DNA from 2 places in the Bradyrhizobium ferriligni genome. Region 1 is predicted to be linked to the other one. Evidence: riboswitches for the same ligand, from Rfam matches in the RefSeq annotation. Region 1 holds a riboswitch; the other holds the start of a gene.
The links. A riboswitch is a leader RNA that binds a small molecule or an ion and turns the genes downstream of it on or off. The one in region 1 is predicted to bind glycine.
Positions count from the first base shown of each region.

Region 2: another riboswitch for glycine. It lies ahead of AC1VNY_RS21950 (D-amino acid dehydrogenase); the one in region 1 lies ahead of gcvT (glycine cleavage system aminomethyltransferase GcvT).

Region 1 is NZ_JBXEJO010000004.1:48,809-52,214, forward strand. It holds gene gcvH (glycine cleavage system protein GcvH) at 1-95, opposite strand, end outside; gene gcvT (glycine cleavage system aminomethyltransferase GcvT) at 116-1,261, opposite strand; glycine riboswitch at 1,403-1,491, opposite strand; gene alaS (alanine--tRNA ligase) at 1,694-3,406, shown strand, end outside.
Region 2 is NZ_JBXEJO010000036.1:50,826-54,231, reverse strand. It holds gene AC1VNY_RS21955 (ABC transporter permease) at 1-581, opposite strand, end outside; gene AC1VNY_RS21950 (D-amino acid dehydrogenase) at 742-2,100, opposite strand; glycine riboswitch at 2,167-2,281, opposite strand; glycine riboswitch at 2,285-2,391, opposite strand; gene AC1VNY_RS21945 (M20/M25/M40 family metallo-hydrolase) at 2,483-3,406, opposite strand, start outside.

The DNA.
Region 1 (3,406 bases):
CCGAGCTGCGACTGCGCATAGTCGGTGATGCCGATCGTGGCGACGTCGCCCTCGATGCGGAGCCATTCGTGGTCGGACGTGTACAGCGTCGTCATGGGGATCGATCCTTTGGCGTTTAGCGTTTGTAGGTATTGGGGACGAAGGGCGTGGCGGCGACCTTCAGCGGGAGCCGCTGGCCGCGCACTTCGGCGAAAACGGTGGTGCCGACGGCGGAAAGGGCGGTAGGCAGATAGCCCATCGCGACCGGCGCATTGAGGCTCGGCCCGAAGCCGCCCGAGGTCACCTTGCCGATCTGCTCGGTCGAGGCGGCATTGGCGAACAATGCGGCGCCTTCGCGCACCGGGGCGCGGCCGTCGGGCTTCAGGCCGACCCGCCGGCGCGCGGCGCCATCTGCGAATTGTGCGAGAATCTTGTCGGCGCCCGGGAAGCCGCCGGCGCGGGCGCCGCCGCTGCGGCGAACCTTCTGCACCGACCATTCCAGCGCGCCTTCGACCGGCGTCGTCGTGGTGTCGATGTCATGGCCATAGAGGCACAGCCCGGCTTCGAGCCGCAGGCTGTCGCGCGCGCCGAGCCCGATCGGCAACACGTCGGGATTATCGAGCAGCGCGGTGACCAGGGCTTCCACCTTGTCTGCGGGCACGGAAATCTCAAAGCCGTCCTCGCCGGTATAGCCGGAGCGCGAGACGAAGCAGTCGGCGTCGCCGACGCGGCGCGGACCGGCGTCCATGAATCTCATCGAACTGACATCTGCACAAAGTTTCGCCAGCGCCGATTCGGCCTTCGGCCCCTGCAGCGCGATCAGCGCGCGGTCGGCCAGCGATACGATCTCGCAAGCGTCGGCGAGGCTAGCGCGCAGATGCGCCTCGTCCTCGGCCTTGCAGGCGGCGTTGACCACCAGGAACAGGTGATCGCCGAAATTCGCGACCATCAGGTCGTCGAGCAGGCCGCCGTCATTGTTGGTGAATTGCGCGTAACGCTGCCGTCCCGGCGCAATACCGACGATGTCCTGCGGCACTAGTTTTTCCAGTGCGAGCGCAGCATCGGCGACCTTGCCGGATTTGGCCTTCAGCACGAGCTGGCCCATGTGCGACACGTCGAACAGGCCGGCTTCCTTGCGGGTGTGCAGATGCTCCTTGAGCACGCCGGCCGCATATTGCACCGGCATGTCGTAGCCGGCGAACGGCACCATCTTGGCGCCGCGCGCAAGGTGCAGCGCGTGTAGCGGGGTCTGTTTCAGCGGGGAAGTTTCGCGTGCAAGCATCACAGGGCCCTCGCGGTTCCCGTCGGGGACCTATTTCCCCTTGAGAAACCTGCAGAAAGCCCCATCTGTCGCTGTGCCTGAGAGTATTATCCCGTCGGCGGACGCATCGGGGCGAACCCCAGCGTCTCTTTCCAGATGTCAGACGTCACGCGGTCCTTTTGCCTGAGAGTTTCCGGGGCGGTTGCTCCTTCGGCGCCGGCCGTAAGGCCGGTCTCTCCCGACGTGACTAGGTATAGGTAGGTAGAAAACACGGCGCCACCAAGACTGTCAACGCAGCTGCAGCAACTATCCAATGGGCTTTGTGCTGCCGCGGCAAGCCCATGATCCGCCTGCACAGTTTCTGGACACCGCAGCTGGCAATGTCTAAAAGCGTTCGGCCGGAAAATGACGCCTTTTTGCGGCTGGCCGGCCCCTTTTTCCGATTGGATGAACATGAGCAGCGTCAACGACATCAGGTCGACATTTCTGAACTTCTTCAAGGAGAACGGGCACGAGATCGTGGCCTCGTCGCCGCTGGTTCCGCGCAACGACCCGACCTTGATGTTCACCAATGCCGGCATGGTGCAGTTCAAGAACGTCTTCACCGGCGTCGAGAAGCGCGGCTATCAGCGCGCCACGACGTCGCAGAAATGCGTGCGCGCCGGCGGCAAGCATAACGACCTCGACAATGTCGGCTACACCGCGCGCCATCTCACCTTCTTCGAGATGCTCGGCAACTTCTCGTTCGGCGATTACTTCAAGGAGCGCGCGATCGAGCTCGCCTGGAATCTGATCACCAAGGATTTCGGGCTGAAGAAGGACAAGCTGCTGGTCACCGTCTACCATACCGACGACGAGGCGGCCGGCTACTGGAAGAAGATCGCGGGCTTCTCGGATGACCGCATCATCCGCATCCCGACCTCGGACAATTTCTGGGCGATGGGCGATACCGGTCCGTGCGGCCCGTGCTCCGAAATCTTCATCGACCGCGGCGAGCACATCTGGGGCGGCCCTCCGGGCAGCCCGGAGGAGGATGGCGATCGCTTCCTCGAATTCTGGAACCTGGTGTTCATGCAGTACGAGCAGGTGACGAAGGAGGAGCGCGTGGCGCTGCCGCGTCCCTCGATCGACACCGGCATGGGGCTGGAGCGCATGGCGGCCATCCTGCAGGGCGTCGAGAGCGTGTTCGAGACCGATCTGTTCCGCAACCTGATCGATGCCGCCGCGTCTACCCTCGGGCACGGTCCGAACGAGCAGAACGTTGGGTCGTATCGGGTGATCGCCGACCATCTGCGCTCGTCGGCGTTCCTGATCACCGACGGCGTGCTGCCGTCGAACGAGGGCCGCGGCTACGTGCTGCGCCGGATCATGCGCCGCGCGATGCGCCATGCGCAGCTCTTGGGCGCGAGCGAGCCGCTGATGCATCGCCTGGTCTGGGCGCTGGTCCGCGAGATGGGCCAGGCCTATCCGGATCTGGTCCGCGCCGAGAAGCTGATCGAGGAGACGCTGCGGCTGGAGGAGGCGCGCTTCCGCAAGACGCTGGCGCGGGGCCTGTCGATCCTCGACGAGAAGAGCGCCGGCCTCAAGAAGGGCGACATGTTCGACGGCGACACTGCGTTCACGCTGTACGACACCTATGGCTTCCCGCTGGATCTGACGCAGGACGCGCTGAAGTCGCGCGGCATCAGCGTCGACCAGGCGTCGTTCACCGACGCGATGGAGCGGCAGCGCGTGAAGGCGCGTGCCTCCTGGGCAGGCTCGGGCGAGGCGGCGAGCGAGGCGATCTGGTTCCCGCTGCGCGAGAAGCTCGGCGCGACCGAATTCCTCGGCTACGAGACCGAGAGCGCGGAAGGCGCGGTGACGGCGCTGATCAAGGACGGCGCCGAGGTCGACGCACTCAAGGCCGGCGAGAGCGGCGCGATCGTGCTGAACCAGACCCCGTTCTACGGCGAGTCCGGCGGCCAGGTCGGCGACATCGGCGTGCTCACCGGCGAGGGCGTCAAGTTCCGCGTCACCGACACGCAGAAGAAGGCCGGCGATCTGTTCGTGCATCTCGGCACGGTGGAGCAGGGCACGCTCGGTGTCGGCACCGCGCTGCAGCTCGAGGTCGACCACGCCAGGCGTTCGTCGATCCGCGCCAACCATTCGGCAACGCATTTGTTGCAC
Region 2 (3,406 bases), on a different contig from region 1:
GCGACGTAGATGAAGGAGAGGGTGCAGGTCGGCAGGATGATGCGCTGGAAGAACGGACCGAAGCCGGCCGAGATGCTCTTGAAGCCCTGCACCGGCACCCAGCGCAGATCGATCGCAAAGATCTGGATCAGCACATAGCCGATCACGAACACCGGCACCGAGAAGCCGAGCACCGACAGTCCCATCACGAAGCGGTCGATCCAGGTGCCGTGTTTCCACGCCGCGATCACGCCGAGCGGCACCGCGACCAGGATCGAGAGGATGATGGTGGCCAGCGCGACCGAGATCGACGGCTCGAGGCGCGGGCCGATCATTTCGAGGATCGGCTTGTTCGAGATCAGGGAAACACCGAGGTCGCCGTGCAACAGCTTGGCGACCCAGGTGTAGAACTGGATGTAGATCGGCTCGTTCAGACCAAGCGAAGTCCGGATGCGTTCGAGCTGTTCGGGCGTCGCGTTGTCGCCGGCGAGGATGGCGGCCGGGTCGCCCGGCGTCAGCCGCAGCAACAGGAACACGAACAGAGCCACCACGCCCATCACGGGAATGGCGGCGAGGATGCGGCGAAGCAGATATCCGAGCAAATTTGATCCGTTGGGTTGTGGTCGATGAAGTCCCCAGCGGGACCGTTGCACACCAGACCGTAGCACAGATGGTAGCAGACTCACGGTAGAACTTGAGCAAGTCCCATGCCATCGGTGCTGCGGATTTTGCGGTGCAGCTAATCAGTCCTGTTGGCCGCGATTATTCCTCCGGTGAAGTTCGAAGCAGTCCACTGGAAGGTGGATTGATTTCAGCTTTGCGCGCGTTGGCAGGCACATCGAGCCCGGCACCGAACGTCGGCGCCATCGGCGGCGTGTCGAGGTCGCGCCAATCGTCGATCGCCTGGGCCACCATCTGCGCCGTCGCCGCCGAGAGCGTCCAGCCGAGATGACCGTGGCCCGTGTTGTAGAACACGCCCGGAATCCGTCCGGCGCGAACCACCGGCATCATGTTCGGCATCATCGGACGCAGGCCCGCCCAGGGCACGACTTTCGACGTATCGATGTTTGGGAAATGATGCCGCACCCAATCCACCAGCGGTTGAATGCGGTCGGCGCGAATGTCGCGGTTGAAACCGTTGAACTCGGCGGTACCGGCGACGCGGAAGCGGTCGGCGCCGAGCCGGCTGGTGACGATCTTCGCAGCTTCATCGAGCAGGCTGACGGTCGGGGCCGCATTCCGGCTTTGCGGCGCATCGAGCTGCACCGTGATCGAATAACCCTTCACCGGATAGACGTTGACGCGGTCGTTGAGCAGGCTGGCGAAGTGGCGGCTCGCCACGCCGGCGCAAATCACGATCCCGTCCGCTTGCAATTGATGGCGCGTCGCGACCGCAGCATCATCTGAAGCAACTTCGTTCCAGCCGATGCGGAAGCCGTCTCCGCCGCGTGCGATCGTGTCGACGTCGGCTTCATGGACAAAGCTCGCGCCACGACGGATGCAGGCGTCGGCAAGCCCACGCGTGAATTTGTGGATATCGCCGGTCGCGTCCGACGGCGTGAAGAAGCCGCCATAGCAGCTTGTCTGCAGCGCGGGTTCGATGACGCGGATTTCGTCTGATGTCACCGGCCGGCGGTCGAGCCCGCCCTGCTGCAGCAGCGTGTTGACCTTGAGGCCGGCTTCGAAGCCGGCCCTGTCGTGATAGACGTGCAGGATGCCGCGGCGTTCGAGATCGAAGGCGATGTTCTCGCGCTGTGCGATCGAGAACAGGTGCTTGCGCGCTTCGATTGCGAGCCGCGTGGTCTCGATGGTGTTGCTGCGATAGCGGCCGATGCTGCCGACGAACTCGCCGATCCAGGAATATTTGTGCCAGCTCGGCTTTGGGTTCATCAGCAGCGGCGCGTCGCTTCTGAGCATCCAGCGCAGACCCTTGAGGATGGTCGCAGCACTGTTCCAGACTTCGGCGTTGCTGGCGGAAAGCTGTCCGCCATTGGCGAACGAGGTTTCCATCGCGGCGTAGCGATGTCTGTCGAGGACACTCACCTTGTAGCCGCGTTCAAGCAGGGCATAGGCCGTCGTTACGCCAGTGATGCCGGCGCCGATAATCGCGATATGTGGCATGATGGTCTTCAGGCTCCCGTGGGTTAGAGTCGCCGAACCACCGGTGAAACCGGCATTCGGCGCCCCATCTGTCACGGTACCTGAGAGCTTGATCCGCATCGGGCCGGGGCCAGAAGCGAACTATCCCCTTCGGTGGACGTCATGGCCCTTGATGTGCGGCCATGTTCGTCTCTCTCCAGATCGTCCTGACGATACAGTCCTTTTGCCTGAGAGTTTCCGGGGCGGTTGCTCCGTCGGCGCCGAAGGCAACAACACGAATGTTGTCGCTTCGATCTCTCCCGCATCGTCGCGTTGGACGGCCGGACCGTAGGCGAAGCCTTAAAAATGGACAAGGCTAAATTTCGGTCCGGCAGTGCCAACGTGTTGTGCAGTGCAATCGATGTCAGTCCAGCGTCGCCAGCAGTGCTGCCATCAGGCGGCCGCGCTCGGCGAGGCTGTCGACCTCGATATGTTCGTTGAGCGTATGCGCATCGGCGCCGCGAACGCCGAGGCCGTCGAGCGTGGGGATGCCCATCGCGCCGGTGAAGTTGCCGTCCGAGCCGCCGCCGGCGCTGCCGTGCGGCAGATCGAGACCCATCGCCGCCGCAAGGCCTTTTGCCTTTTCATAGAGCGCCATGGTGCCAGCATCGGGCTCCCACACCGGGCGAGTGACGCCGCGCGTCACCTTGAAGGTGACGTCGTTGGCGGTGCCCGACAGTGCCAGCATGCGCTCGACCCCACGGTCGAGATCGGCCTGGCGCTTGGCCATGCTGAGCGCTTCGCCGGTACAGGTCGTTGCGACGCAATTGACCCACTGGCCGCCATGCACGATGCCGACCGAGAATGTGCAGTCCTCGGTGGTCATGCCGTCGATGGCGATGATCTGCCGCGCCATCTCGCGGATCGCGGAACGCCCGGAAGACAGCGTCGCGCCGGCATGGCTGGGCTTGCCGGTGGCTTCCAGATTGAAGCGCGCGATCGCATAGCGGCCGGTGACGACGCCGTTGTTCGGCCGACCGGGCTCCGGCACCAGCACGTATTTGTTGCGCGCGGCTTCCGCCTCGATGATGTCGCGCGTCGACGGCGTGCCGACCTCTTCATCGGGGGTGAACAGCACGGTGATCGGCAGCGGTGTCGTGAAGGAGGCGCGCGCCAACTGCCTGATCGCCTCGATCGACAGATAGTTGCCGCCCTTCATGTCGAAGATGCCCGGCCCGAAGCACTTGTTGCCTTCGCGCCGCCACTTCAGCTTCTCGATGGTGCCGACCGGGTGCACGGTGTCCAGATGGCCGGCGATCAGGATGCCGGGCTGGCCTTGTTTCGGATG